Regions from separate parts of the Rhizobium sp. 05N49 genome, predicted to be linked through region 2. Evidence: predicted binding sites of a transcription regulator. Region 2 holds the regulator's gene; each other region holds the start of a gene.

Region 1 (7,794 bases), on a different contig from region 2:
TGGTGAATTTCGACGTACCGGTCGGATTGAACTGGAATTTGCAATCCGCCGGATCGGCCGTAACCGTTGCCCGGATCGTCGCCTGCGCCTCGTAAAGGGCCGGGTTTGCCGTATAAGTCATCGCCTTGAACAGCGGGAAGTAGGTGACCGCTGCAATTAGAAGACCCGCCATGATGATCGGCTTGCGGCCGATCTTGTCCGACAGTCCGCCGAAGATGACGAAGAACGGAGTGCCAAGGAAGAGTGCGATGGCGACCATGATATTGGCCGACTGAAGATCGACCTTCAGCACGTTCTGCAGGAAGAACAAGGCATAGAACTGCCCGCCATACCAGACCACCGCCTGACCCATGGTGGCACCAAAAAGCGCAATCAGCGCGATCTTGGCATTCCGCCACTGACCAAAGGCTTCCGTCAACGGCGCCTTCGATGCCTTGCCTTCGGCCTTCATGCGCTGGAAGGCGGGCGACTCGTTCATCTTCAACCGGATCCAGACGGAGATGCCGAGCAGGACGACGGAGACAAGGAACGGAATACGCCAGCCCCAGGCGGCGAAGGCAGTTGGTCCCATGATCGACTGGACCGAGACGATGACGATCAGCGACAGGAAGAGACCGAGCGTTGCCGTCGTCTGGATCCAGGACGTGAAATAACCGCGACGGCCGTTCGGCGCGTGTTCGGCAACATAAGTCGCCGCACCGCCATATTCACCGCCGAGTGCCAGACCCTGCAGCAGACGCAAGCCGATCAGGATGATCGGAGCGGCAATGCCGATCGAGGCCGCGCCCGGCAGGATGCCGACCAGGAAGGTCGAGAAGCCCATGATGAGAATGGTCATCAGGAAGGTGTATTTGCGGCCGACGAGGTCGCCGAGACGGCCGAAGACCAGCGCGCCGAATGGGCGCACCAGGAAACCCGCAGCGAAAGCGAGCAGCGTGAAGATGTTGCGCGTTGCTTCCGGATACTGGGTAAAATAGGTCGCGCCGATATAGGTGGCGAGCGAACCATATAGATAGAAATCATACCATTCGAAAACCGTGCCGAGCGACGAGGCGAAGATGACCTTCTTCTCCTCGCCCGTCATCGGACCGGCTTTCGCACCGTCGACGCTTGCGACATTTGCCATTGTCTGTCCTCCACAGAGTGATGAGCAACGGTCGCGGCCTACTCTCCTCGAAGCATACCCCTGGCCACGACACGCCTGACGAGAGTTTGACAGAAAAGACGAGTCAGAAAGAGGGATGCTTTGGGATTATGACTTTAGTCTAATTTTTGTGCATGGATGGTCACAGCATGGCGGAACAGGCCCGCCGCAATGCTCACCCCCGCAAAGCCTGGGCCGGAGACTGCCGATAGGCGAGCACCGCCGGCAAGGCGGCGAGGACAGTGGCGAAGGCAAGAAGCATTATAGCAAGCGCTCCGTCTTCACGGGCGAAGCCGACGGGCAGGTTGACGCCACTGCTTTGCGAGAAGAAGCCGGAAAGAATGAGCGCGGCACCGTAGCCGAGTGTAAAACCAAGCCCGACCCCAGCGGCAACAAGAATAAAGAACTCCAGCCAGACAATACCGAATATGGCACTGCGGGGAGCACCGAAGGCACGCAGCGCACCGATCTGCCTGCGGCGCTGGCCGATATGGATGACAGTCACAAGGATCAGCGAGGCTGCGACCAGCACCTGCGCACCAGAGGCAACGGCAACAAGAATCTGCTTGGCATCACCGAGCGTCGCATAAAGATTGGTCAAGACTTCGCCGGGAAAGACGGCAATCGTCGTGCCATTACGATAGTCCTGCCGCAGTTTGTAGGCATCGGCAATCGTCTTCGGCTTGACGAGGATGGCCGGAAGACCGGGTGTTTCCCCAGTCCAGTTCTCGTTCAGGCCGGCATGGGTTTCAGCCTCCGCATGATGGTCGGCTTCCTCATGAGCGCCTTCCGCGGCGGCGTGGTCATGGTCGTGCTCTTCGCCCGCTTCCAGCCCATGAATATGCCAGACGGCTTGGATCGGAACGAGAATGGCCCGGTCCCATGCTGTGCCTGTCGGTCGTAGGCGCCCGATTACGCGATAGGCAAGTTCCGTATGCGTATGGCCGCCGGTTTCGATCGTGCCGTGCATCGGTTTGATCTCGCTGCCGATAGCCAGGCTAACGCTCGAGCCGATGACAGCCTCGCCCTCGCTGGCGAAACCTTGACCTTCGGAAAAGCCGCCGGAAATCGTTTCCGTCAACGCTGTCGTCGTGCCGATGATCGGATAGCCTGAGAAGGAATCGCCGAAACCAACGGGGGCAGCCCATTCGACGCGCGGATCGGCAGAAAGTTTTGCCAGGACGTCGCCGGACATTAGCGGCAGCGCGGACGGCTGCAGGAAAACGGACGAGAGCACGAGCTGGGTCTCGCTGCCGCCCGCGCCGATGACGAGATCGAACTTGTCAGCCGCCCGCGCACTGCCGAGACGAAGAGCCCTTTCCTGCAGGATGACGGAAACGCCGAGCGCGGTCGCAAGCGCCACGAGCAGCACGACAACGAGAGAGCCGGCCCATAAACGGCGCAGATCGGCAAGGATGAAGCGGATCATGCGGCCGCTCCCTTGATCGCGGAATCGTCGATAATGCGGCCGGAACGAAACGTCAGGCGTCGGTCGAAACGAGTGGCGAGGCGGGGATCGTGCGACACGACGATCAGGGTACTGCCTTCAGCCATGGCAAGATCGAGCAGCAGATCACCGACGGCATCGCCGCTTTCGGCATCGAGGCTCGCGGTCGGTTCGTCGGCGACGATGACACCGGGTTTGCGCAGCAGCGCCCGGGCAATCGCCACACGCTGCATTTCGCCACGCGACATGGTTTCGATCCTCTGTGCGGCGCGCTCAAGACCGACAGTGTGGAGGAGATCGTGGGCGCGCTCGATTATCGTCGACGTCGCGGCACGCGCGAGACGCGCAGGCAACAGCACATTTTCGACAGCGGACAGACCGGGGAAAAGGTGAAATTCCTGCATGACCAACCCGATATTGGCAGCCCGAAAGCGGTCACGGCGACTTTCGGAGAGCGCAGCAATATTCTCACCGTTCCAGCGGACACGGCCCTCGCAAACCCTCTCCAGTCCGGTGACGATATTGACGAAGGTACTTTTGCCGGATCCCGAGGCGCCGGTAACCACGACACGGCTGCCCGCAGCGATCGACAGATGATCGACGGCGAGCGCAGGTGCCGAAAGGCCAGGAAACGTCATGGCCAATTGTTCGATTTCAAGAGCTAGCATCGATGCTCAGACGCTGGAATATTCGGCCTGGCGGATACGCAGCAGGCTTACAAAGCCGGTTTCCGGGTCCTTCCACGACCCGAACTCGAGCGTGCCACGCACTTCGATAGTCTGGCTCGGCTGTACGAAGGTCTGCTTCTCGCCGAGATAAACGACGACGATATTGTCCGGCCAGTCTGCGTCGGAAGAGCAGAAGGGGCAGAGTGACATCGGTATCTCCGTAAGTACGAAGAATTGCGCCTCAGCCTTTAACGGCGGCGCCATGAAGCCCTTGATACTGATTTCCTTGCCAGCAAGGCGCTTTACCTTGTCGGAAAATTCGAGACCAAGCACACCAAATTTTCCGTAGAGTTCATCGAAGCTGATCAAGGAATCATCGGCAATCACAGGCCGGGCGACGGCGAAGGGAACCGCGGCCATGACGCCCATGAGGCGACGGCGGCTGAGATTCAGCAAAGCGAGCCTTTCCATAGCGGTCTCCAGAAACGGATACCCGGCCGCATAGCGACCGGGATGAGGATCGATGAAAAGTCCCAGGCCGGCAAGCGGCCTGGGACACAGGTGCTTAGTTCGTCTGCTTGGCGCCGAGCGCAAAAGCGTCGGCGAGAACGCGGTAGACGTCGCTCTGTTCCATATAGCCCTTGAAGCCCTCCGATCCGGGGCCGGTCGACTGCAGGACAACGTCATCGACGGTATGGGCGCCGGTGGCCGCACTCTTCGGCAGGTTACCCGGAACGAAGACGGCGCCAGGAACATCCTTGTAGGCTTCGTTGGCGACGTAATCCTTCTTCTCGTTCTGGATGGCCGGAGTGTATGGGTTATCCAGCTTCGGGCGGAAAGTTTCGTAGTGGTCGGGATAGTTACTGACGAACAGGGCGAGACGTTTGGAGACGTCAACGCTGTCGGGATAGCCGTCATTGTTGGCATCGACATAGTTGGTGAAGCTGCGGCCAGCGACCTTCTCTCGCATCTCCGTACCTTCAATCGTATCGTCGATCGTGCCGACGATCGTGATGCCGTGCGTATGGTCACCGGTGACGACGATCAGCGTGTCGGGATTGCTGGCGGCGAATTCCTTCGCCAGACCGACGGCCTTGTCAAATTCGATCGTATCGATGGCAGCGCGCTCGCCATCGAGAGGATGTGACATCTTGTCGATGTTGGCAGCTTCGACCATCAGGAAGAAGCCTTCGGGATTCTTCGAGAGCTTGTCGAGCGCGACCTTGGTCATTTCAACAAGGCCGGGCTGGGCCGGGAATTTGCCGACAGTGCCCTTCTTCAGGAATTCGCGGTCAAGCGTCGTATCCATGTTGCCAGTGTGGAACAGGCCGAGGATCTTGCCTTCGTTAGTGCTGGCAGCAGCGGCGAGTTCCGTCTTGTCGATCGCGAGCTTATAGCCGGCGTCCTGGAACATCTTGACGTAGTCCTTGTCGTCCTTGCGCTTCGAGCCGGCAGTCGCCTGCGGCAGGAAGTAGGCCGAGCCGCCACCGAGGATGACATCCGGCTTCACGTCGAAGAGCATGCCGGTGATTTCGGCTTTGTCGTCGCGGCGACGCGTATGGGAAACGACGGCGGCCGGCGTCGCGTCCTGAAGTTCCGAGGTCGTGACGACGCCGATCGACTTCGAGGTCTGGCGACGCAGGGCTTCGCCGAAAGTTTCGACGCGCGGGTCGTCCAGCGTGTCGAGTGTCCTGTCGGCATAGACGCCGAGCGAGTTGATGGCGCCCTTATGGCCGGTCATGTAGGCCGACATCGTATTGGCGCTGTCGGTGGTAACCGAATCGGTGGCGGACGTGCCGATAAAGGCCATATGATCGAGATCGTCCATGTTCAGGCGGCCGTTCGCCTTGCCTTCAGTCATGCCCTTGGACATGATACGAGCGGCGGTGCGGTGAGCAACGGAAAGACCATCACCGAGGAAGAAAATGATGTTCTTGGCTTTCGGCTGTGCGGAAGTGCCGAAAACCTCCCAGGTCACCGCCTTCTTTTCGTCGCCGGCGGCGACTTCAACCTTGTAGGTGCCCGGAGCGGCAATCTTCAGGCCGCGCAGCAGGAGAGCTGAACCGAGAGCCTTGTCTTCCTTGCCCTTTTCCAGCTCGACGAACTGTGCCTCGCCCCCGAGGACAGTCTTGTAATCCTGGCCATTGACCGTGATCTTCACGTCTTCCGGCTTGACCTGCTTGGAAAGCTCGACCTTGAAGTCGAACGGTGAACCGGCCAGAATCGTAGCACGATCAAGCGGATAGATCGAAGCTGCTTGAGCAGCACCGGCCAGAATCGTGGTGGCCGCAAAAGCGGCGAGAAGCATACGCATGGAAAAACCCCCGTTTTTCGTTGCAGTCATCACAACGGGTCGGGGATACCCCTCGGCAATGACAGAGGGATGACAAAACGCCGCAGCATGGCAACCCCCTCTCCTCCGCTCGCCACATACGCAAAAACCTTGACTCCTGTGGAAAACGTTTTAAGAGCAACGACGGAAAAGGAATATCCATGGTTCGCCACGAGCATGCCATCGCTGAGCGCAATAACCTGGCAGGAAGTGCCGGGCTGGATTTTTCCGTTCCGGTTTCTTCCAAAACCAAGGCCAAAACGACGACGAAAACCGTCTGACGTCTCTGGCCTGCCGCTCTCTCCCCGGCCCGGCCGGGGACAGGAAGTCGCGATGATGTCGCGCTTCCCCCTCACCGGACAAGAGGAGAGAAGAGAAAGAGAGCTTGAGAAATGGGTTTCAAAGTTGCAGTTGCCGGAGCCACCGGAAATGTCGGGCGGGAAATGCTCAACATTCTCTCCGAGCGCGGTTTCCCAGCCGATGAAGTCGTAGCACTCGCCTCCTCCCGCTCCCAGGGCCTCGAGGTTTCCTATGGCGACCGGACGCTGAAGGTCTCCAATCTGGAGAATTACGATTTCTCTGACACCGATATCTGCCTGATGTCGGCCGGCGGCGAGGTTTCCAAGCGCGTCTCCCCGAAGATCGGCCAGCAGGGCTGCGTCGTCATCGACAATTCCTCGGCCTGGCGCTACGACGCCGACGTGCCGCTGATCGTTCCGGAAGTAAATCCGGACGCGATCTCGCTCTTCACGAAGCGCAACATCATTGCCAATCCGAACTGCTCGACCGCCCAGCTCGTCGTCGCGCTGAAGCCGCTGCATGACTTCGCCAAGATCAAGCGTGTCGTCGTCTCGACCTATCAGTCGGTCTCCGGCGCCGGCAAGGAAGGCATGGACGAGCTCTTCAACCAGACGCGTGCCGTCTTCGTTGCCGATCCGATCGAGAACAAGAAGTTCACCAAGCGCATAGCCTTCAACGTCATTCCGCACATCGACGTCTTCATGGAAGACGGCTACACGAAGGAAGAATGGAAGGTTCTGGCTGAAACGAAGAAGATGCTCGATCCGAAGATCAAGGTGACCTGCACTGCGGTGCGCGTTCCCGTCTTCATCGGTCATTCGGAATCGGTCAACATCGAATTCGAAAACGAGATCACCGCAGATCAGGCCCGCGATATCCTGCGCGAAGCGCCGGGCTGCCTCGTCATCGACAAGCATGAGGACGGCGGCTACATCACGCCGTATGAATCTGCCGGCGAGGACGCGACCTACATCTCGCGCATCCGCGAAGATGCGACCGTCGAGAACGGCCTCAACCTGTGGGTCGTCTCCGACAACCTGCGCAAGGGTGCGGCTCTCAACGCCATCCAGATTGCCGAGCTGCTCATCAATCGTGGCCTCGTCAAGCCGCGCAAGCAGGCAGCCTGATACCATTTGTAAACCATAATATGCTAAAGCCCTGCTCGACGAGCGGGGCTTTTTCGGGCAAATACCGCCGTATAAGCGTTCGCTAAAGGGCGACCGTGACAAAATCGCCGGTGACTGGCATTCTCTTGCCTGGCCTGAAAGCTATGCAGATCGAGAGCGGGGTTTCTCAATGCGCATGACAAAATTGATTCTGGCGACCGCCGCGGCAATGGGCGTCCTCCATGCGGTACCGGCGTTCGCGCAGGGTGCCCAGTGCGGTAACACCAGTGCCGGTTTCGAGGCCTGGGTCGCCGATTTCAAACAGACGGCGGCAGCCAATGGTGTGAGCCAGTCCGTCTTGAGCCGCGCCTTCGCCAATGTCAGCTACAACAAGCCGACGATTTCGGCCGACCGCGGCCAGAAGAGCTTCAAGCTATCCTTCGATGCTTTCATGAAGAAGCGCGGCGGTGCCGCCGTTATCTCTCGCGGACGGTCGATGAAGGCCGCTAACCAGGCTCTCTTCGCTTCGATCGAGCGCCGTTTCGGCGTTCCGGCCGGCCCATTGATTGCCATCTGGGGCATGGAAACCGGCTTCGGCAGCTATATGGGCAACCAGCATACGATGTCCGCAGTCTCGACCCTCGCCTATGACTGCCGCCGTTCGGAATATTTCACCGACCAGCTTTATGCAGCCCTGCAGCTCGTTTCGGAGGGTTATCTGAGCCCGCAAGCCCGAGGCGCTGCCCATGGCGAAATCGGCCAGACGCAATTCCTGCCGCGCAACGTGGTGCGTTACG
Region 2 (7,794 bases):
CTGACCTCGGATGAGGTTTCCTCCCTCTCGGGCAATCCCGCGGGCTTGCAGGCAAAGCTCAGTGAAAAGGGTGTGCCGCTCGCCGGCGAGCCGCAGCCTTACATGATCGATGCCGCAAAGACCCTGAACTCTGAGAGCATGACGAGCCGCACCATCATGACGGCGATCGTTCTGCTCATTTCCGTCGCAGGCGCCTTCTATGCGTTGCGCTCGGTTGCTCCGCGCTTCCGCGCCCGCAATCGTGTCGAGCGTGTCATGCTCTGGGCGCTGCTCGTTGCATCCTCTATCGCCATTCTGACGACGATCGGCATCGTTCTCTCGATGCTGTCAGAAGCGGCCCGTTTCTTCTCCGTCGTTCCCTTCGTCGACTTCTTCTTCGGAACGGTCTGGGATCCGCGCTTTGCCGGTGCGGGCAGCTCCTCCTTCGGCCAGTTCGGGCTTATCCCGCTCCTGCTCGGCACGCTCTATATCGGCCTGGTCGCCATGCTGGTCGCCGTGCCGGTTGGCCTCTTTGCCGCCATCTATATGGCCGAATACGCCTCTCCGAAGATCCGCTCGATCGCCAAGCCACTTCTCGAAGTGCTCGCCGGCATTCCGACGATCGTCTACGGCTTCTTCGCGCTCGTCACCGTCGGGCCGTTCCTGCGTGATTTCTCGTCGCAGATCAGCGGTCTCCTGACCGGTAACTATACGAACTTCATCCAGGCGCAGAGCGTCATCACCGCCGGCATCGTCATGGGCATCATGCTGATCCCTTACGTTTCCTCGCTGTCGGATGACATTATCACCGCCGTTCCGCGTGCCCTGCGCGACGGTTCGCTCGGCCTCGGCGCCACGCGCTCCGAAACCATCAAGAAGGTTGTCCTGCCCGCAGCCCTTCCCGGTATCGTCGGCGCGCTGCTGATGACGGCTTCCCGCGCTATCGGCGAAACCATGATCGTGGTTCTGGCCGCCGGCGTCGCCGCCCGTATCCAGATCAATCCCTTCGAGCCGATGACGACCGTGACCGTCAAGATCGTCAACCAGTTGACCGGCGACCTTGAGTTCACCTCGCCGCAGACGCTGGTCGCCTTCGCACTTGGCATCACGCTGTTCTGCATCACGCTTTGCCTCAACATTTACGCGCTCTACATCGTGCGCAAATATCGGGAGCAGTACGAATGACGAATATTGTTTCCCCCGTCGCCGGCGTCACCGTTTCCAAGGCGCCCGCGCGTCGCGATATCGGCATCAAGCGCCGCTATGCCGCCGAGCGCCGGTTCCAGGCCTATGGCATAGCAGCCATAGCGTTCGGCCTCATCTTCCTCTTCATCCTGCTCTGGACGGTCATCAGCAACGGCTATACGGCCTTCCAGCAGACGTCGATCACGCTGCCGATCGAGTTCGCCGAGAAGACGCTCGACCCGGACAACAAGCGTGCAACCGACCCCTCGGTGCTGGTCGCTGCCAACTATCCGGTTCTGCTGCGCGACGCGATCGTCAAGCAGCTCGGCATCAATGCATCGAGCCGTCCTGACGTGCGCGACGCATCCGCCATGCTGTCCAAGGGTGCGCCGATCCAGTTGCGCGACATGGTCGTTGCCGACCCGTCGATCATCGGCAAGACCGTCAATGTCACGGTGCTTGCAGATGCCAATATCGACAGTGCCAACAAAGGCCAGATCAACCTTTCGGTCGATGAGAAGAACCGCAAGGTCAACGACAAGCAGGTTGCCTGGATGAACGAGCTGAAGGCGAGCGGTGCTCTCCACAAGACGTTCAACACCGGCCTCTTCGTCAACGGCAATTCCAGCCGTCCGGAAGCAGCAGGTCTCGGCGTCGCCCTCATCGGCTCGCTCTACCTGATGCTCATCGTGCTTGCCCTTTCGTTGCCGATCGGCGTCGCTGCCTCGATCTACCTCGAGGAATTCGCGCCGAAGAACAAGCTGACGGATCTGATCGAGGTCAACATCAACAACCTCGCCGCCGTTCCGTCGATCGTCTACGGTCTGCTCGGATTGTCGGTCTTCATCAACTTCGCCGGCCTGCCGCGTTCGGCGTCGCTCGTCGGGGGCCTGGTGCTGACCCTGATGACGCTTCCGACGATCATCATCGCGACGCGTGCGGCGCTGCGCGCCGTACCGCCGTCGATCCGCTCGGCAGCCCTCGGCCTTGGCGCCTCGAAGATGCAGATGGTGTTCCACCATGTGCTGCCGCTTGCAATGCCCGGCATCCTGACCGGCACGATCATCGGCCTTGCCCACGCACTCGGCGAAACTGCGCCGCTGCTCCTGATCGGCATGGTCGCCTTCGTCGCCCAGGCGCCGGCCACTCCGCTCGATCCCTCCACGGCACTTCCGGTTCAGGTCTACATGTGGGCCAACGAAGCCGAGCGCGCATTCGTGGAAAGAACCTCGGGTGCCATCATCGTCCTGCTCCTGTTCCTGATCGTCATGAACATCGGAGCTATCCTCTTGCGTCGTCGCTTTGAGCGCCGCTGGTAAACGGAGTAAAGATCATGAACATGTTGACGGAAGCCGCAGTCGAGAAGGCGCTGGACCAGAAAATGAGCAACGTTCCGTATAAGATGATCGGTCAGGATGTCTCCGTTTATTACGGCGAGAAGCGTGCGCTTTTCGATGTCAATCTGAACATCCGCGAAAACACCGTGACCGCGCTGATCGGCCCCTCGGGCTGCGGCAAGTCCACCTTCCTGCGTTCGCTGAACCGCATGAACGACACGATCGACGGCTGCCGCGTGACCGGCAAGATCACGCTCGACACGGATGATATCTACGATCCCGATATCGACGTCGTCGAACTCCGCGCCCGCGTCGGCATGGTGTTCCAGAAGCCGAACCCGTTCCCGAAGACGATCTATGAAAACGTCTCCTACGGCCCGCGCATTCACGGTCTGGCAAAGTCCAAGGCCGACCTCGACCAGATCGTCGAGACCAGCCTGCAGCGCGCCGGCCTCTGGAACGAGGTCAAGGACCGCGTGCATGAATCCGGTACCGGCCTTTCCGGTGGTCAGCAGCAGCGTCTGTGCATCGCACGCGCTGTCGCCGTCAGCCCGGAAGTCATCCTGATGGACGAGCCCTGCTCGGCGCTCGACCCGATCGCGACTGCAAAGGTCGAAGAGCTGATCCACGAGCTGCGTGAAAACTACACGATCGTCATTGTGACGCATTCCATGCAGCAGGCCGCGCGCGTATCACAGCGTACGGCCATGTTCCACCTCGGCAACCTGGTCGAGGAAAACGATACTGACAAGATGTTCACCAATCCGGACGATCCGCGCACCCAGGACTATATCATGGGCCGGTTCGGCTGATTTTGGCAATGTGAAGCCTTCCCGATTTTCGAGGACAAAGCCCCATGGCATCGACACATATTTTTTCCGCCTATGACGACGATCTGAAGTTCCTGTCCCGGCGCATTTCCGAGATGGGTGGTCTTGCCGAACAGATGGGCGCCGACGCAATTCGCGCGCTGGTCAACGGTGACACCGCACTCGCTCAGAAGGTCATTTCCGACGACGTGATCCTCGATCACGCTGAACGCGAGATCAACGACAAGGCGATCGTCACGATCGCCCGCCGCCAGCCGATGGCCTCCGACCTTCGCGAGATCATGGGTTCGATCCGCATCGCCGCCGACCTCGAGCGCGTCGGCGATCTCGGCAAGAACACGGCAAAGCGCGTCATCGCGGTGCAGAGCACCGGCGTTCCGCGCAAGCTCGCCCGCGGTCTCGAGCATCTCTCCGAACTGGCGCTGGTCCAGCTTAAGGAAGTGCTCGACGTCTACACCAATCGCTCGGCCGACAAGGCCAAGTCCATCCGCGAGCGCGACGACGAGATCGACGCGATGTACACCTCGCTGTTCCGCGAACTCCTCACCTACATGATGGAAGATCCGCGCAACATCACGAGCTGCACGCATCTTCTCTTCTGCGCCAAGAACATCGAGCGCATCGGCGACCACGCGACCAACATCGCCGAGACGATCTACTACATGGCAACCGGCGCCCAGCCGGAGGGCGAGCGTCCGAAGGACGACAGCTCCAATACCGTTGGTGCGGTCACGGAGTAATCCGGACCTGCCGATTGCGTGCGCGCCCCGTCGGGGCGCGCAAGGGTCGCAGCCAATTCCGAGTCTTGCATGGTCCCTTGCTTAAATCACCCCCGGTTTAAGGATCATGCATTAGGAGACTGACACGCATGATCCCAAGAGTTGCAGTTGTTGAAGATGAAGAGGCGCTGAGCGTGCTTCTCCGCTACAACCTCGAAGCCGAAGGTTTCGAGGTGGATACGATCCTTCGTGGCGACGAAGCCGAAATCCGGCTTCAGGAGCGCACGCCGGACCTGCTCATCCTTGACTGGATGCTGCCGGGCGTTTCCGGCATCGAGCTCTGCCGCCGGCTGCGCATGCGGCCGGAAACCGAGCGCCTGCCGATCATCATGCTGACGGCGCGCGGTGAAGAGAGCGAGCGCGTTCGCGGTCTTTCGACCGGCGCGGACGACTATGTCGTCAAGCCCTTCTCCACGCCGGAACTCGTCGCCCGCGTCAAGGCGATGCTCCGACGCGCCCGTCCCGAGGTGCTCTCCACCGTTCTGAAATGTGGTGATATCGAGCTCGATCGCGAAACGCACCGCGTCCATCGCAAGAGCCGCGAAGTCCGCCTCGGCCCGACCGAATTCCGCCTGCTGGAATTCCTGATGTCCTCGCCGGGCCGCGTCTTCTCCCGCTCGCAGCTTCTCGACGGCGTCTGGGGCCATGATATTTACGTGGACGAGCGCACCGTCGACGTCCATGTCGGCCGCCTGCGCAAGGCGCTGAATTTCTCCAACATGCAGGATGTCATCCGCACCGTGCGCGGCGCGGGATATTCCATGGAAGCTTAAGCTTAATCCGAGTGATCGGAGGTCCAGACGGGTCGCTCGCTTGCCGGGCGGCCCGTTTGTCTATCTGGCACCCCTAGCTCCTTACGAAAGCCGACACCAGGCGCCGAAAGCGAACCTCGAAAGGATCTGCTTTTTACAGACGGATGCGCACAAGAATTCGATCAAGAGCCTTTTGCAGAGCCGCAGTGCCGCCAAACGCACGAAAGTCTTCGAGCACCTGTTCGTTCAATCCGCCCTTGGTCGAATGCTCGCCGATGAGTTCATCGAAACTCGCGACAGGTTTTGAACGGGCAGCATGGGCGAGGCCGGAAAACAATTGACGGAGGTAGGCGTCGCCAGCCGTTCCCGAGAGCCCCTTGCTCTGCAGCCAGGTCGACGTCGCGTCCAGGATGCCGAAATAGCTGGCCATCAGGCAGCTCGCCACCGCGAGAAGTTCGAACTCCTGCTTGTCTTCAACCTGGATCGCCGTTCCGAGCGCCGAAAAGAGGGTGTGGGAGACCTCGTCGGGCGGGTAGATCGCAGTCGCCCCCTGGAGATCGGCGACGAACGGAAGTGGAATTGCCAGGCTCAGGCGAACCGGCCGATCGATCCACGCCAGCAGTTGATCCATTGGCGTAGCCGCGACAAAGCTGATGACATGGTGGCCCGGCCGAAATCGAAGCGAGCGGATGACCTCCTCGGCAATTTGCGGCCTCACTGCCAAAAATACGAGATCGGAGCGGTCGAGAACATCCTGGTTGCCCACAGCGATAGACACATTCCCGTTTGCCGCCGCGAGCCGGGAGGCGACGCCTGCGTTACGAGGTGACAGCGCGATGGGTGCGTCGCGAAACGCTGTCTTGCCCAATCCGGTGACGACAGCCTCGGTAATCGTGCCCGCCCCGACGAACCCCATTGTCATCCGCTTTGGATCGATCTCCATTGGCACCCCCAAGCGACTATGTGCGCCGTGCTACTCGACCAGAATACCGCATCTGTATCAGAATATCGCGCTACAGCGCTATGACCCACCGGTCCATGCCAGCCCTGGGGCTGAAACGCATCGATGGTCTTGGCCACATAAGTTCGTATTGTCAGGCAGGTGGATGCAGGCAGAGATCGGCCTTCCGCAGATCGTGGTCAGGAACCGTTTTCCGCCGTTCCTGTGCCGGCTAAAAAATCACCCCTCCGCGCAAGGCGAGGAGGGGTGATGATACATCGCGTCTGTTGGAAGATCGCGGATTAGGCGACCCGGACAGCCTTGCGGCGTTCGCTCACCGGCTGATAGGCGAGACGCTGGTGGTAGTTGCAATAGGGCGATGAATCCGGGGAGTCGCAGCCGCAGAAGTAGAAATCGTCCTTCAGCGGATCGCCGACCGGCCACTTGCAGGTGCGCTCCGTCAGTTCCGTCAGGCCGAGGCGGCGCGAAATAGGCACGACCACGTTTTTGGCCGGCACGTATTCCATTTCCTCGACCGTTTCGATCTCGATCTCTTCCTTCAGCATCGTTGCGCCCTGCTGGCGCGTCACGGTGCGGGTGGCGATGCGAGATGCATAGTTCGGGGCGCGGGGCGCAGAGGTGTTGCGCTTGGGCGCACGCGCCGTGGTTGCGGTTCCGCCGGCCTTGGCGCGGCCGGGAAGACTGAGCCGGTGAACCTTGCCGATAACAGCGTTTCTACTTACTCCGCCAAGTTGCGCAGCGATCTGGCTGGCACTCAGTCCCTCCGACCAAAGCTTCTTGAGCTTTTCGACACGCTCGTCTGTCCAGTTCATGCCCTGTCTCCACCTTTCGCGTTGGTGATGGCAGAATCCCTCACCGTTGCCTCGGAAGCCTCCGAAGCAAGAAACGCCTGATCAATTTTGGTGACTAGTTCCGCCGCATGCAGTCTAGTAATTGAACTTTAACCTAGTGTGAGCCTGACTCTGTGACAAGAGTCGCAGGAATCCGATGAATCCGAATTCGTAGTTTTCCCCAACTTGCTTCCCGGGAGAGTCATTTCTGCAACATTAGCTGTTGATAGACCTGTAATGCGGATTGCAGGCTTGACGCATGCGCTAAATCCTCAGTTTTGTTGACATTGCAGTGCGAAAAGTAAATAGTGCTTCAGGCCGCCGAAAGGCGGCATTTTTAATTTTTCGGACCTGGTTTTCTTAGCCGGAGTCCGTTGCCTCAGAGCCTGATTGAAGGAGATCGCGCCATGGCTGAAGCCTCGCCGCTTTATGATACCTATTCTCGTGCCCCGCTGCGGTTCGAGCGAGGTGAAGGCGTCTGGCTGATCACCGAAACCGGCGAGCGATATCTGGATTTTGGCGCGGGCGTTGCCGTCACCTCTGTCGGACACGGCAATCCGCATGTCGTGGCTGCTCTCAGGGATCAGGCTGACAAGGTCTGGCACCTCTCCAACGTCTATGAGATCCCCGGCCAGGAGAAGCTTGCCAACCGCCTGACCGGGGCCACCTTCGCCGACAAGGTGTTCTTCACCAATTCCGGCGCCGAGGCGCTCGAATGCGCCATCAAGACGGCGCGCCGCTACCAGTTCTCCAAGGGTCATCCGGAACGTTTCCATATCATCACCTTCGAAGGCGCCTTCCACGGCCGCACGCTGGCGACGATCGCAGCCGGCGGCCAGGAAAAATATCTCGAAGGTTTCGGCCCCAAGACCCCCGGTTTCGACCAGGTTCCTTTCGGCGATGTCGAGGCGGTACGTGCCGCGATTACCGACAAGACGGCCGGCATCCTCATCGAACCCGTGCAGGGTGAAGGTGGCGTGCGCCCGGTGACGCCTGAATTCATGAAGGCGCTCCGCCAGCTCTGCGATGAGCATGGTCTGCTCCTCATTCTCGATGAAGTTCAGACCGGCGTCGGCCGCACCGGCAAGCTCTTCGCCCATGAATGGTCGGGTGTCACGCCCGATATCATGGCTGTTGCGAA
Region 3 (7,794 bases), on a different contig from region 2:
GACGAATTCCTGCAGAACAGTGCCGAGCGTGAGATATTTCGCAAGTTTCGCACGCCGGGAGAGGGCGAAGAACTCATCCTGAGGGAAAATATCTTCGTTGAAGGCGTGCTTCCCGGCGCAACCTCCCGCCAACTCAGCGAGGAGGAGATGGCCGTCTATCGAGCGCCGTTCCCCACACCGGCCTCGCGTCGGCCAACCTGGCGATTTCCGAATGAACTGCCGATTGCCGGTGAGCCGGCGGATGTCTATGCAAGCATGAAAAAAGCACATGAGGCTTTGGCGGCATCGACCTATCCGAAGCTCCTCTTTGCTGGAGATCCGGGTGCGCTCATTCCGTTGGCGGTTGCCGAGGATCTTGCGAGACGTCTGCACAATTGCCGGCTGGTGAAGCTGGGGTCTGGCCTGCACTATCTACAGGAGGACCACCCAGAAATCATCGGCGAGACCGTTGCCCAGTTTGTCGCCGAAATCGAGGCCGAAAGCCTCGTCGCCTGAGGACTGCCATAGCCTGCAGCGATTGGAGAACGAAGCACGATCTCCGGCTTCGTTCTCTTCTTTAGCTATATCGGCTAAACAGTTGCCTAATGTGCTCTTTTAGCCGGCCGAACGGTGCGTTGTTCGATCCGCCCCGCAATGGAGAAAATCAACACTTCTACATCGGCGTCGATCGTCGACCCATCCAGCAGCCGGACGACATCATCTATCCCCGATACCGGATGGCCGGCGATTGCAAGCAGATAGTCGCCTTCACGAAGGCCAGCTATCGCGGCAGGGCCACCATCTTCGACGCGGCGCAGGCGGACCGTTGTCCGTTGCGGAAGGCCGGCTTCAAGCGCAATGCGCCGATGCAGATCAACCGTATCGGCGGCGATACCGATATATCCGCGGCGGACCTCGCCGAAACGCAGGATTTCGGACACGACATGTTTGGCGGTGTTCGAGGCGACTGCAAAAGCGATGCTCTGTGCGCCCTGTATCACTGCGGTATTGACGCCGATGACCTCACCAGACGAAGAGACCAGCGGACCGCCGGAATTGCCGGGGTTAAGCGCCGCATCCGTCTGGATGATATCTTCCATCAGGCGACCGCTCGCGGCGCGCATCGAGCGTCCGAGGGCAGAAACGACGCCGGCAGTGACGGTCCATTCGAAGCCAAGCGGATTGCCGATGGCGACAGCAATATGCCCGCGCTTCAGTTTCTTCGAGTCGGCAAGCTGCGCCCAGGCGCCGGACCAGTCGTTGGCCCGGATCAATGCAAGGTCGGTATCTTCATCCCGGCCAAGCACCCGGCCCTCGACGACTGTACCGTCAGGTGTCTTGATGGTGACAGCTTTCGCATCGCCGACGACGTGATTGTTGGTAACGATGAGACCGTCGGGCGAGATGGCAAAGCCGGAACCATGCCCTGCTCGTCCGCCAATGCGCTCGATACGGCTGACCGCCGGACCGACCATGTCGACGGTATTCGACACCGTTTCGGAATAGGCATCCAGCAGCCCGGCGTCTGACGACGGCTGAATGTCACGATCAATGAATCCCATGAAATCTCCTCCGACGCGTGAGGCGTCGATGTTGAGGACCGGCAGCGACTGCTGATGGCAAAGGGCTGTCGTTCGACAGGTGAACAATGGAGATATCAGGTGAGATTGATGTGCCCGTCTTTCAAGAGCCGCGATTTCAGGACGCGGCAAGGTAAGAGGCCGCGACCCCGCAGGCGGCCAGCGCTGCCGCGCCGGCATCAAGGCCTCTGACCATGGCATCGATGTAGCCACCGGCAAAATAATCGCCCGCTCCTGTCGTGTCGCGTGCAGGAGGCGCTGGCGGCACCTCGATGATGATCGAACTTCGTTGACTGACGATCTCGATTGGTTGCATGCCACTCGTCAGCACGAGAGTTTCAAGTCGCGGCGCGGCGATTTCCGAAGCTGCCTGCCAGGCCGTTTGCGCTGTTCCCTTCACGTCCGAGCGCGAGGCGATCAAAACATTCGCGGGCCGGCGTTCGGCCGAGAGCGGATATTGCGAAACCACCACGTCGAAATCTTCCAATTGCCTGAGGGCAGCCGGGCTCATTACCCGTGCATTGAGATAGACAAGCGACGCATCGATCGGCGGTAAGTTATCTATGCCCGGTCGCCGCCGGCCCGCCGGCGCGATGATGGTGCGCTCGCCGTTGGGATCGACGAGGATATCGACGGGTGCTGTCTCCCCGGGTACAACATCGATGAAATCGGTGTTGAAACCGCGCTTTCCGAGATCCTTCAGATAGCTGCGTCCTCTATCGTCATCGCTAAGGCTGGTGACCAGAACCACCTCATGGCCGAGATCGAGCAGGGCCAGGCCGGTATGGAAGCCGCCGCCGCCGTAACGCTCCTCGATCGACTGGCAAGAGAGCCTCCCACCCGGCACGAGCGGCCGGTCGAGCCGCCAGATCCGGTCGACATTGGCATTGCCGACCACCATTATCCTTGCCATTCCAACTCCCTCGTCGCGATATTCCGGCCTTACCGGGCGCTGTCGTTCTTGCCGATGATCTTGCCGCGCAGCCATGCGGAGGAGAGATCGATAGCATATACGACGGCGACGATCAGGAAGATGATCGTCCAGGCCTCCGGCCAGCGATAGGCGGCAATGCGGTCCGCCAGCAGGAAGCCGATTCCCCCGGCGCCGACAATGCCGAGAATGGTGCCGGAGCGGGTGTTGGATTCGAAATTATAGAGCATGATCGACAGGATGACCGGCATCGCCTGAGGCATGATGGCAAGGCGGATGGTTTGCAGCGGCCCGCCGCCCGATGCCAGAACACCGTCGACAGGTTTGCGCGAGGTATTTTCGATCGCTTCTGAAAAGAGCTTGGCGAAAGTGCCGATTTCCGAAACGGCGATCGCGAAGACACCGGGAAGCGGGCCGAGGCCGAAGGCGCGGATGAAGATCAGCGCGAGCACGATCTGTTCGACGGCGCGCAATGCATCGAAGCCGCGGCGGGTCGATAGCCGCACCCAGCCGAGCGGCATGATGTTCTTCGCGCCGAGAAAGGCGAGCGGAAAAGCGGCGAGCGCGCCGAGCAGCGTTCCGAGGAACGCCATCGAAATCGTCTGGCCGAGGCCAACCAGAACGTCGCTCCATTCCTGCCAGGTCGTCCAGACGTAGGGCGGGAACATGAACGAGAAGATCGTGCCGAGCCGCGTCAGGCCGTTCAGGATGCGGGCTGGCGAAAAGTCGAAGAGATAGAGGCCTGCAAGCAAGGGCAGGACCAAGGCGGCAGCGCCTGCATAACGCATAAGCCGCACGCGCGGCGGCACCGTGAATGCATCTGGCACCCGCTGTCGCACTCCGGAAGAAGAAATGTCGATCATGTCAGATGCTCCGGCTTTCGATACCGATGATGCGGTGACGCAGCTTCTCGCTCAGGAAATCGATGACGACGACGGTGAGAAGGATGATGACGAATAGCGCCGAGAGATCGGTATATTCCTGAAGCGACATGGCGGTGCGGATTTCCTGGCCGAGACCGCCGGCACCGACATAGCCGATGATCGAGGAGGAGCGCACATTGATCTCGAAACGCAGCAGCGTGTAACTGATGATGTTCGGGATCACCTGCGGCACAACGCCATAACGCATCTGCTGGAACCAGGTGCCGCCGGAAGCCTTGACGTTCTCTAGCGGCCGCATGTCGATATTCTCGTTCACTTCAGAATAGAGCTTGCCGAGCGAGCCCGTCGCATGCGTGGCGATTGCCAGTACGCCTGCAAGCGGCCCGACGCCGAAGCAGAAGACGTAGATCAGTGCCCAGACGATATCGGGAACGGTGCGGATGACCTCCAGATAACGACGTGAAGCGATCAGCAGAAAGCCATTGGGGCTGAGGTTGCGGGCCGCCGGGAAACTCAGGATAAAGGCTCCGACGACTCCGAAAAACGTCGCCACATAGGCGATCAGGATCGTTTCCCCAAGCAGTTCCAGCCAGACCGGCCAGCGCCAGAACCATTCGGCAAGATCGGCGCCGAGCGTCTCGATGCGAAGGTGCGGCAGCGTCTTGTAGAGATATTCGCCGAGACGGGGCAGGGAGGCCCACAGTTTCCAGGTGGTGATGCGCTCGCCCGAGGGGAGGTTGACCTCGGTCATGTCGAAAAAGCCGCCCGTCCAGGCCGTCAGCAAGACGGCGGCGGCAAAAAGCGTCGCCGAAACAAGCTGGACGGTTTTGGCGCGGCTGCGGATGCGACGGTAGTCGGCCTCGAACCGGCGGATGGTGATGGAAGCGGATGCGATCGTCATGTCTGATCCCGGTCGTGGAAGCGCCGGAGGGCGCGGCGCTCCCGTTGCTTGGCGTGGATGGCGGATATCAGCCGTTGCGACGCTGCTTCTTCAGCCAGTCGCGCATGTCGACGATCCACTGGTAGCGCTGGTGGTCGACATCGACGTAACCCTTCGAGGTGGAGTTATCGCCGCCGCTCATTTCCTTGAAAGCCTCAGGCGCCTTTTCCGGCGTGGCCTTCACCACAGCCTTGACGTCAGCGATCATGTCGGCTGGCAGGTTGGTGCGGGTGGTGAAGGGACCGTTGGTAATCTCCGGCGACTGCCAGATGCGGCAGATCTCGCCCTTCGGGATCATACCCTTCGATTCCATACGCTGCGGGATGCCGCTGATGTCGTTGTTGACATAGGTTGCGGCCGCATCGAACTGCTTATTGGCGACGGCCATGACGCCGGTTTCGTGGGCGCCGGAGAAGGGGATTGCCGAGAAGAAGGTCTTCGGATCATAGCCCTGCTTGACGAGGTTGTAGTAGGGAACGGCATAGCCTGAGGTCGAATCCGGATCGGCGAAGGCGAGAACCTTGCCCTTGAGGTCCTCGACGGATTTATAGCCGGAATCGCAGCGAACGGTGATGACCGAATAGTAGCCGGTCGAGCCGTCCTGTTCCTGACCGGCGAGCAGCGGTTCAACGCCGCCGTTCGTTTCGGTATAGGCGGCGGCATAGGCCGAGGAGCCGAGGAACGCAAATTCGATCTGATCGGAAGCGAGCGCCTGGATGACACCGTCATAATTGCCGGCGGTGAAGATTTCGACCTTCACGCCGAGTTCCTTTTCCAGATACTGCTGGAAGCCCACGCGGCGTGCGATGCGGTCCTTTTCGTTCTCGCCCGAGAGAACGCCGAGGCGGATCGTCTTGTACTTGTCTTTCCAACCTTCAGCATGGGCCTGGCTGGAAAGGGCGAGCGCAGCCGTTACGGCCGCAAGCATGAGGACGTTTTTCATTCCAACTCTCCTGTTGCAAAAAAGCCGCGGCCTTGGGGCCACGGGCGAAACTCACACCGCCTGGTAGACCTTTTCCTTCGCGGTTCGACCTGTGTTGAATGAGGTGGACGTCACTGCCTCGTCGATCTCTGCATCGAAATCGTCGGTGCCGTAGATTTCGCGGACTCGTTCCTGGGTCAGGTCCGCTGGTGCGCCGTCGAAGCGCACCCGTCCGGCCCGCATGGCGATGATGCGTTCGCAATAGTTCCGGGCCGTATCGAGCGTATGAAGATTGACGAGAACGGTAATGCCGTCCTCTCGGTTGATCTTGCGCAGCGCCTCCATGACACGTGTCGCATTGGCCGGATCGAGCGACGCGATCGGCTCGTCGGCAAGCATGATCTTCGGCTTCTGGACCAACGCCTTGGCGATGGCGACACGCTGCTGTTGTCCGCCGGACAAGGTGCCGGCTCGCTGCAGCGCCTGCGGCACAAGATCGAGCCGGTCGAGCGCACTGATCGCCATTTCCTTTTCTTCATCCGTGAAGYGGCGCAGCATCGATGAGAGGAAGCCGTGTTGGGCAACGCGGCCAATCAGCACGTTGGTCAGCACATCCATGCGCTCGACCAGATTGAACTGCTGGAACACCATCGCGCAGGATGCGCGCCACAGACGCAACTCGCGGCCGCGCAGCTTGGTGATATCCTTGCCCTCGAACATGATCGTACCGGATGTCGGGTCGAGCAGACGATTGATCAGCCGGAGCAATGTCGATTTCCCGGCGCCGCTGCGCCCGATAATGCCGACCATCTGTCCGGCATCGATCGACAGATTTACATCGTCGACCGCCTGTGTTTGACCGAATTTCTTCTTGAGGGAATGAAGTTCAAGCACCGGAAGGTCTCCGCTTGCCAGAAACGTCAAAGACGAAACTGAATTATATTTAATTTCAACCTATGAAACTAAATATAGCATTTCAGTGTGACGGTTTTATTAAGTAATTATCCAATAATTACGAGTATTTATGCGGATTTTATCAAGCAATACATCCGGAATTTCCGGATGTATTTTGTGAGAAATGAAGCTATCCGCTGTCGGAGGCGGCGGCCTTATCAGGCAGCCTGTTGGAATCGCAAAACAATTCCGTCGGAATAGACCTGCCTGCCTTTGGAGAAGGTGGCGCGCACACGCGGCAGGCGGCCGCGTTCGGCGATCACCAGATCGGCACGCAGCCCGGTCTCGATCGCGCCGCGATCCTCGAGGCCGAGTGCACGGGCCGGATTGGCGCTGACGAGGGCAACGGAAGCGGGCAGTCCGCCGGCTCCGGCCTCTGCCAGTGCGATTACCGCCGGCAGCATGGCCGAGGGGTGATAATCGCTGGCAAGAATATCAAGAATGCCGCGTTCATAGGCTTCGCGGGCCGAGAGATTGCCGGAGTAGGAAAGGCCGCGAAGAGCATTCGGCGCGCCCATTGCGGTTGCCAGCCCGAACTTGCGCGCTTCCTGCGCGGCTGCCATCGTCACCGGAAACTCGCTGATGCGCGCGCCCAGTCCCTCGACGATAGCCACCTTTTCGATACTGTCGTCATCGTGGGAGGCGATGATGACGCCATGGTCGCGCGCCGTGGCGGCGATCCCCTGCAGATTGTCGACCGCATCGCCGTTCTGGGCGCGGTTTTCCATGCGTTGCTGAACACGCTGGGCAGCCTGTTCGAGGGTGATCTTGTTGTTGCGCGCAATCGTTTCGATGTGACGTTCGAMATCGCGGTATTGGCCCTGGCCCGGCGTGTGATCCATCAGCGAGACGAGATCGAGGGCGCCGGCGCGCAGCAGATCTTCAATGACGGCGCGGGCATGGGTGAAGGTGATTTCGAAGCGCGCATGAACCCTGTGATCGATCAGGAGATCGTTCTTCCTAAGTTCGACCAAGGTCTGGATGATCGAGCGCGAATGTTCTTCCGAGCGGATGTGGCCGTAGCTGCTGTTGGCGTGGAAGGAAAGCGCGGCATAGGCTGTGGTGATACCATTGCCGGCGAGCTTCTTGTCGAGTTCGAAAATGCCGAGTTCCAGGGGAAAGCGCACATTCGGGCGCGGCTCGATTTCGCGCTCGATCATGTCGCCATGCATATCGATGAAGCCGGGAAGCAGAAGCCTGCCGTCGCCGGAAATATCGGCTGCGGCCACTGGTTCTTCGCTGATCTCTGCGATGATACCGTCTTCGATCCTGACTGCGCCGCGCGGTATGACCCTATCGCGCAGCACGATTTCGAAATCACTCAGCCACATCTTCTGCTCCATCCTGGATCTGTCGTGTTTGAAGGCTGATTTCGCGGTCGATGAGATCCGCGACATCGTCGGGGTGGTGAAAGACGCCGATCATTGCGACGCCAGCGGCTTTCAGCTCGGCGAGGCGGGCAACGAGTGCGCGACGCGCATTCTTGTCGAGCGAGGCGGTTGGCTCGTCGAGAAAGAGAAGTCGTTGCGGGAGGATGAGCGCGCGAGCCAGGTTGACCTTCTGCTGCTCGCCGCCGGAGAAGGTTGACGGATAGGCGGCCCAGA
Region 4 (7,794 bases), on a different contig from region 2:
TCGCCGTAATAGGTGAGAAGGATGCTCATCAGCTCGCTGGATTTGCGCATCAACACGGGATCATGGATCCTCGACGAAAGCGACTCGACGAGTCCAAGCTGCTTCAATCCAGCCTGCCCATAGATATGAACGGGGTTGCCGCCTTTGCCGTAATAGCCGCGATCGACTGCCGATCGTGCCGCAACGATACGACTATAAGCGAGACGGAGATTGGAAAGCTGCGACTGCAGACCGACATCCATTGCTCCAGCGGCTGGAAGACTTGCGTTGAAACGCGCGAGTTCGCTATCGAGTGAGTTTCGCCTTTCGATCATCGACGCCCTGGTGATCTCATCGCGATCGTTGATATAGGCTCGCGTCGCGACGAGTTCCGCTAGGATCTCATTGGCCGCAATCGATCCCCCGCGAGCAAGAACATCGGCAAAGAGATGGTCATTTTCGAGCGCGTGGTATTGCATGAGCGAGGAGCGGATCAACACGACGCCTTCGACAATCATGAAGACGAAGGGCAGCAGAATGGCGGCGAGCACAGCCCTTCTGATATTCTTGAATTTCACCGCTTCGAAATTCATGTTTAATCCACGTCCAGCTGCTCCTCGTAGGCGAGCTTAGTGGAATATCTTAAAAAACCGATAAAGCGGTCTATCCCTAGATTTCGGGACGGACGAAATCGAGTGTCTCAGAATCCATCACCCAGAGTTCGCCGGTCGAGATGTCGAACCAGGCACCATGAAGCTCCAGCTTGCCCTCTTCCTCGAGCGTCTTGATTTCAGGGAAAGATCTGAGATTGTTGATTGAATTGCGAATGGACACCCGCTCCAGCGCAGTCTGTCGTTCGCCTGGCGTCATGATGTCGTTGCTGCCGATCTGCTCGGCGGCAGGGCGCACGAGCGACATCCAGCGGCCGATGAAATCGCCGGGCGACAATGGCTCGGCATCGGGGTCGAGTGCCGCGCGGATACCGCCGCAGCGGCCGTGGCCCATGACGACGATATTCTTGACCTTCAACGCCTGCACGGCAAATTCAAGCGCTGCCGAGGTAGAGTGGAAATGGCCGTCTGGCTCATAGGGCGGCACCAGGTTGGCGACGTTACGAATGACGAAGAGTTCACCTGGCCCGGCATCGAAGATCAGTTCGGGCGCCGCGCGGGAGTCGGAACAGGCAATCATGAGCGTTGTCGGACTTTGCCCATTTTCCGCAAGTTGCCGATACCTGTCGCGGGCATCGGCATAGCGCCCACTCATGAAGTTGCGATAACCGTCCAGGAGGGAGTTGGGAAATCTCGTCATGCTCTTGGATTAGCGCGCGCGCGAGCCAAGATCAACTGCTGCGCTGCAAAAGCATCAGCCCTATTTTTTCCGCCGTTGCGCAGGATGGAAGAGATGACGCATCTGCACCATCGCCATGGGCGTCAAGAGGCTGGAGGCATCGCTTGCCAGCATCAGTTCGTTACTGCCGCGCTTGACGGCGCGCGCCAGCACTTCGAACACGCTGGCGGTCGCCAACTGCAGCGCCCTCTCATCCTCCATCCCCGAGAGCAGACGAGAGAGGAACAGAGCGGCCAGCAGATCTCCGAGACCGTTGGGCGGGTTCTCGACGACACGATGTTCTGCAAGCAGAGCATGCTTACCGGAGAGATAAAGATTGCCCGTGCCGCCCGCCATCATCGGCACCGCCGATGTGACCAGCATGCGCGAGGGACCGAGCGAAAGGGCGGCCTCCATGACCGCGTTGTTGTCGTCAAGGGCGGCGCCCGACAGCCAGGCAAGTTCGTATCGGTTGGGCGTGGCGAGCGAAGCAAGTGGTATCAGGTGATCACGGATCGCCTCGGCTGTGGCTTCCGGCACGTAGAGGCCGCCAAGATCGCCCATGACGGGATCGCAGACATAGAGCAGTTCCGGATTCCTCTCGCGCAACGACGCAACGAGCTTCGCGACGGAACGGGCTTGGGCCGCGTTTCCGAAATAGCCCGACAGGACGGCCTTGACCTCACCGATCCACGGCGCGCGGATGAGATCATCGATCGCGGCCTCGAAATCGGCCTCGGCGAAAGTAAGCCGTGTCGAACGGCCATGGCCTGGATGCCAGGGCAACACGATCGTCGGTAGCGCCCAGACCTGATGGCCGAGCGTTTCCAGCGCGAAGACCGCGGCACGGTTTCCGACCGACCCACGCACGACATGGCTGGAGATGACGATGACTGCGCCCGCTGCGTTTTCCGACATGGCATCCGGTTCCGAATTTCGACCGCCGTTGATGATCTTTTTGACGAGGCGCTGTCAACCATTCTTCATGCGAGCGTGGAAATGTGCGGCGGGACGGAAAAGCGGGATAAAGTGATTTTACCGTCCGTCGGCATGAAACGACCCAAAAACTTTCGAAATCTCTCGTAAGCATAGCCAAAAAAGCACGAAAACGACTTTTCGAGGCCCTCTTTTAGAGATTCTTTCGAAGAACCTTCTGCTAACTTGCCCACATCAAAACAATCGGGGGGATGATCCATGGCCGCCAGAAACAATCCGAAACGGGAAAAGCAGATCGAGAGCGCGCGCAAGATCGCAGCCGCGACCGGTGAGCCCCATCTCGATCCCGAAATCCTATTCGGCCGCGCAAGCGGCGACGACCTCGAACTCTACACACCGGAAATGCTTGCGCTTTCCGCCGTACACTCGGCAGCCGAAATCGCCGCCTGGAGCGGCAAGACACCGCGTGTCAGCATCGACACGGTCGCCGATGTCACCCCCGATGGCATCGCAGTCTCCATCCTTTCGGTGACGGATCACAACAAGCCCTTCCTGTATGAATCCGTCATGGGCGAGGTGACCAGCACTTATCGCGACATCTGCATGGCAGTTCATCCGATCCTGATCCTGGAGGACGGCAAGGCCCCGGAACTCTATTCCGCTGATGTAGCGAGCGACCCGGCTAAGCGCGTTAGCCACATCCAGCTCCACGTTTCGCCGCTCAGCCCCTCTCAGGCCGCCGACCTGATCAAGCGGATCAAGGCAGTGCTCGAGCAAGTGGAACTTGCCGTTTCCGATTGGAAGCCGATGCTCGCCCGCGTCGATGAGGTGATTTCAGAGCTCTCGAACTATAGCGCCAGCCGCAAGAAGGTCGACCGCGACGAAGCGATCGCCTTCCTGACCTGGCTGCGCGACGAGAACTTCACTTTCCTCGGTATGCGAGACTATGTTTATTCCGGCAAAGGCCCGGATGCGAATGTCGAACGCGACAAGGGAACGGGTCTCGGCATTCTCTCCAATCCCGAAGTTCTCGTTCTGCGCACCGGCAAGGACGCCGTGACGACCACGCCGGAAATCCTTGCATTCCTCGACGGTCCAGACTTCCTGATCGTCACCAAGGCCAATGTGAAATCCATAGTCCATCGCCGCGCCTATATGGACTATGTCGGCGTCAAGCGCTTCGACTCCCAGGGGAATGTGACAGGCGAGTTGCGCATTGTCGGCCTCTTCACCTCGACTGCCTACACCTCCTCGGCATCTGAAATTCCGCTGCTGCGCTCCAAGATCGAGAAGGTGAAGGAGCATTTCGGCTTCGACCCGATGAGCCATTCCGGCCGCATGCTCGACAATACGCTGGAATCCTACCCCCGCGATGATCTCTTCCAGATCGATACCCCGCTGCTTGCGACCTTCGCCGAGCAGATCAACGATCTCGCCGATCGCCCGCGCGTACGCGTGCTGCCCCGCATCGACCATTTCGACCGCTTCGTCTCCGTCATCGTCTTCGTGCCGCGAGAGGAATATGACTCGATCGTGCGAGAGCGCATCGGCACTTATCTGAAGACTGTCTATGATGGCCGCGTTTCCGCCTACTATCCGGCCTTTCCGGAAGGCGGTGTCGCACGCGTTCACTTCATCATCGGCCGCTCGGGCGGCAAGACGCCGCGCATCCATCAGGCCAAGCTCGAGGAGACGATCCGCCAGATCACCGCGCGCTGGGACAGCCGTTTCGAGATGCTCGCCGGCCCCAAGGCGCCGAAGCTCGGCGTCAGCAACGCCTTCCAGGAAGCCTTCACGCCGGATGAAGCGGTCGGCGATCTGCCCGACATCACCGCATGCGCCGCAGGCGAGCCGATCCGCATCGAATTCTACTATCGCCAGGACGACGAACGCGGCCGCATCCTGTCGCTGAAGATCTTCCATAGCGGAGAGCAGCTGCCGCTGTCGCGCCGCGTGCCTCTCCTCGAAAACCTCGGCTTCAACGTCCTGAGCGAACGGACCTTCGATATCGAAGTTCCGACCGCCGACGGCGCGATCAACATCGTCGTGCTGCACGACATGGAACTCGAGGCCCGCAGCAGTGCGGACATTGACCTCGCACGTTTTGGCGCACCGCTCGAAGAAGCCTTCGTCGCAGCCTTCAGCGACACGATCGACAATGACAGCTTCAACGGGCTGATCCTGTCGGCCGGCCTCTCGGCTCGCGAGGTGAATGTGCTGCGCGCCTATGCGCGCTACCTGCGCCAGGCCGGCATCGCCTATTCGCAGGATTATATCGCAACCACCCTCGACAAATATCCTGCGATCGCCGCTTCGATCTTCCGCTTGTTCCACGACACGCTCGACACAAAGCTATCGGAAAAGGCACGTATCAAGAAACTCGCCGAACTGCATCAGGCAATCGAAGCCGAGCTTGCCGACGTGCCGAGCCTGGATGACGACCGTATCCTGCGCCGCTATGTCAATATCGTCGATGCAACGCTGCGCACCAATTATTTCCAGCGCAATGCCGATGGAACACCGAAGGCGATGCTCGCCTTCAAGCTTGACCCGCACCTGGTGGATGGCTTGCCGGAACCCAGGCCCTTCCGTGAAATCTTCGTCTATGGCGTCGAGGTCGAAGGCGTACATCTGCGCTTCGGCCGCGTCGCCCGTGGCGGCCTGCGCTGGTCGGACCGCGCCGAGGACTACCGCACCGAAGTTCTGGGCCTCGTCAAGGCGCAGCAGGTCAAGAACGCCGTGATCGTGCCCGTCGGCGCCAAAGGTGGTTTCTATCCCAAGAAACTCCCGGTCGGTGGCAGCCGCGAAGAGCTCTTCAACGCAGGTCGTGAAGCCTACAAAACCTATATCCGCACGCTGCTTTCCATCACCGACAACATCTCCGGCGCCGATATCGTCCCGCCTGACAATACGGTGCGCCTGGATGGCGATGACCCCTATTTCGTCGTCGCCGCGGACAAGGGCACGGCAACCTTTTCCGACACCGCCAATGCGCTTGCTCAGGAAGCAGGCTTCTGGCTGGACGACGCCTTCGCCTCTGGCGGCTCCGCCGGCTACGACCACAAGAAGATGGGCATCACCGCGCGCGGCGCCTGGGAAACCGTAAAGCGCCACTTCCGCGAGATGGATATCGACATCCAGACGACCCCCTTTACGGTGGCCGGCGTGGGCGACATGTCGGGCGACGTTTTCGGCAACGGCATGCTGCTCTCGCCGAAGATCCGGCTGGTCGCCGCTTTCGATCACCGCGATATCGTCATCGACCCCGATCCCGATATGGAAAAAACCCTCGCCGAGCGCCAGCGCCTGTTCAACCTGCCGCGCTCGAGCTGGCAGGACTTCGACAAGTCCGTGCTCTCGAAAGGTGCCATTATCATTTCGCGCTCGGCAAAGTCGGTTACGCTGACGCCGGAGGCCGTGGCCACAATCGGCATCGACAAGGCTGTCGCCACGCCCTTCGAAATCATGACCGCGATCCTGAAAAGCCCCGTCGACCTGCTCTGGTTCGGTGGCATCGGGACTTATGTAAAGGCGGCATCCGAGACCGATACCGACGTCGGCGATCGTGCCAACGATCCGATCCGCATTACGGCCGACGAAGTGCGCGCCAAAGTGATCGGGGAGGGCGCCAATCTCGGCGTCACGCAGAAAGGCCGAATTGCCTACGGCCTGAAGGGCGGACGCAGCAATTCCGACGCCATCGACAACTCGGCCGGCGTCAATACTTCCGACGTCGAGGTCAATATCAAGATCGCGCTGGCGAACGCTATGCACGAACAGCGGCTCAGCCGCACCAAACGTGACCAGCTTCTCGGCAGCATGACCGATGAGGTGGCTGCGCTCGTACTGCGCAACAACTACCTCCAGTCCCTGGCAATCTCGCTGACAGCCCGCAAGGGAACGGCAAACGGCCTTGAACTCGGCCGCTTCATGAGCGTCCTGGAGGCGTCGGGACAGCTGAACCGCAAGGTCGAAACGCTTCCCGACGACGCCTCGCTGTCCGAGCGCTACACTGCCGGCCGGCCACTGACACGCCCCGAGATCGGCGTGCTGCTCTCCTATGCCAAGATCGTACTCTTCGATGCACTGATCGCCAGCGAACTGCCTGACGATCCCTATTTCGTCGACACGCTCTTCCATTACTTCCCGGCGAAGATGCAGAAGTCCAACGCATCCGATATCGACAGCCACCGGCTGAAGCGGGAAATCGTCGCGACGGTGCTCGCAAACGAGGCGATCAACCGCGGCGGGCCGGGCTTTGCCGTCAGCATGATGGATGCGACCGCAGCATCTGCTCCGGAAGTCGTGCGCGCCGCGATCGTTGCCCGCGACGGCTTCGATCTCAACCGGCTTTGGGCCGAAACGGATGCCCTGGACAACAAGGTTTCCGGCCAAATCCAGAACCGCATCTATGAAGAGATCGGCAACAGCTTCACGGTGCTGACGCGCCTGCTGCTAAAGACCGGCATGACCAAGGGCGACATGGCCGAGATCATTAGCCGGCTTCAGGCGACGCTGAAGAAACTCAAGCCTTCCTTCGCCGATCAGGCCGCAGCCGACGTCGCCGCGCGCCAGGAGGAATACCAACAGGCCGGTCTGCCGGAAAAACTGGCGGCCGAAATCGCGGCTCTGCCCACCTTCGCTCTGGTACCGGAGATCATGCAGATCGCCGCTCGCACCGGCGAGGCGCTGCCGCGCGCAGCCGAAAACTACTTTGCTGTCACCCAGACTTTCCGTGTCGGCCGGCTGCTGGCTGCGGGCAACCGCATCATCACCTCCGACCACTATGAAAACCTCGCTCTTGCCCGCAGTATCGACCAGATCGCCAGCGCCCGTCGCGATATCGTGATCTCCGCGCTTTCCGATCACGGCAAGGAAAAGCAGCCGGTCCAGGCCTGGCATGCGCAGGACAGGGTGCGCATCAACCGCATCGTCGAGGAGCTTGCAAGCCTCAGCGATGGAGCCGATCCGAACCTCGCCCGCATCACTGTTGCCGCAGGCATCCTCACCGATCTTGCGCGCGACCGGGCGAGATGAGACAGTCCGCCCCAAAAAGGAGCGGACGTTTGAATCGCATAGACTGGACAGGAACGCAGCCGCCGAAAGCCACGGAGAAGGGCATATGGGGCTGGATGCTCTTTGATTGGGCAGCCCAGCCGTTCTTCACCGTAGTGACGACTTTCATTTTTGGCCCCTACTTCGTCTCGCGGCTGACGTCCGATCCGGTCGCCGCGCAGACGATGTGGAGCAACATGGCGACGATCTCCTCTATTATCATCGCCATCCTGTCCCCCATCCTAGGCTCCATCGCCGACCAGTCCGGTGCGCGCAAACCCTGGATCGCCTTCTTCGCGGTCATCAAGATCGTCAGCCTCTGCTGCCTCTGGTTTGCTGCTCCGGGCTCGCCGATCATCTATCCCGTCATCTTCATGATCCTCGCCTCGATTTCGGCAGAGTTCTCGATCGTCTTCAACGATTCCATGATGCCGCGCCTCGTCAGCAAGGACGACGTTGGCAGGCTTTCCAACACCGCCTGGGGTCTCGGCTATC

What was found. The regulator PhoB, encoded in region 2, activates phosphate uptake and scavenging genes when phosphate is short. The targets are predictions, from matches to a motif close to TGTCATNNANCTGTCAT.
Region 1: a site for PhoB is predicted at 5,632-5,648, ahead of AC1DF8_RS09175 (alkaline phosphatase). Genes of this name have one in related genera too.
Region 3: a site for PhoB is predicted at 6,218-6,234, ahead of phnC (phosphonate ABC transporter ATP-binding protein). Genes of this name have one in related genera too.
Region 4: a site for PhoB is predicted at 2,279-2,295, ahead of AC1DF8_RS09210 (NAD-glutamate dehydrogenase). Genes of this name have one in related genera too.

The regions. Positions count from the first base shown of each region.
Region 1 covers NZ_JBFTME010000003.1:393,644-401,437, forward strand. The annotation lists gene AC1DF8_RS09155 (MFS transporter) at 1-1,126, opposite strand, end outside; gene AC1DF8_RS09160 (ABC transporter permease) at 1,320-2,573, opposite strand; gene AC1DF8_RS09165 (ABC transporter ATP-binding protein) at 2,570-3,259, opposite strand; gene AC1DF8_RS09170 (hypothetical protein) at 3,266-3,730, opposite strand; gene AC1DF8_RS09175 (alkaline phosphatase) at 3,825-5,573, opposite strand; gene AC1DF8_RS09180 (hypothetical protein) at 5,690-5,872, shown strand; gene AC1DF8_RS09185 (aspartate-semialdehyde dehydrogenase) at 5,984-7,018, shown strand; gene AC1DF8_RS09190 (lytic murein transglycosylase) at 7,188-7,794, shown strand, end outside.
Region 2 covers NZ_JBFTME010000002.1:476,758-484,551, forward strand. The annotation lists gene pstC (phosphate ABC transporter permease subunit PstC) at 1-1,164, shown strand, start outside; gene pstA (phosphate ABC transporter permease PstA) at 1,161-2,483, shown strand; gene pstB (phosphate ABC transporter ATP-binding protein PstB) at 2,498-3,313, shown strand; gene phoU (phosphate signaling complex protein PhoU) at 3,358-4,071, shown strand; gene phoB (phosphate regulon transcriptional regulator PhoB) at 4,200-4,883, shown strand; gene AC1DF8_RS06590 (pyrroline-5-carboxylate reductase) at 5,017-5,805, opposite strand; gene AC1DF8_RS06595 (GcrA family cell cycle regulator) at 6,105-6,635, opposite strand; gene AC1DF8_RS06600 (acetylornithine transaminase) at 7,061-7,794, shown strand, end outside.
Region 3 covers NZ_JBFTME010000015.1:84,821-92,614, forward strand. The annotation lists gene AC1DF8_RS25840 (haloalkane dehalogenase) at 1-495, shown strand, start outside; gene AC1DF8_RS25845 (S1C family serine protease) at 582-1,541, opposite strand; gene AC1DF8_RS25850 (PfkB family carbohydrate kinase) at 1,678-2,472, opposite strand; gene phnE (phosphonate ABC transporter, permease protein PhnE) at 2,502-3,353, opposite strand; gene phnE (phosphonate ABC transporter, permease protein PhnE) at 3,355-4,275, opposite strand; gene phnD (phosphonate ABC transporter substrate-binding protein) at 4,343-5,257, opposite strand; gene phnC (phosphonate ABC transporter ATP-binding protein) at 5,309-6,130, opposite strand; gene AC1DF8_RS25875 (alpha-D-ribose 1-methylphosphonate 5-triphosphate diphosphatase) at 6,349-7,521, opposite strand; gene AC1DF8_RS25880 (phosphonate C-P lyase system protein PhnL) at 7,508-7,794, opposite strand, start outside.
Region 4 covers NZ_JBFTME010000003.1:402,768-410,561, forward strand. The annotation lists gene AC1DF8_RS09195 (GGDEF domain-containing protein) at 1-557, opposite strand, end outside; gene AC1DF8_RS09200 (carbonic anhydrase) at 649-1,290, opposite strand; gene pdxY (pyridoxal kinase PdxY) at 1,351-2,226, opposite strand; gene AC1DF8_RS09210 (NAD-glutamate dehydrogenase) at 2,503-7,281, shown strand; gene AC1DF8_RS09215 (MFS transporter) at 7,278-7,794, shown strand, end outside.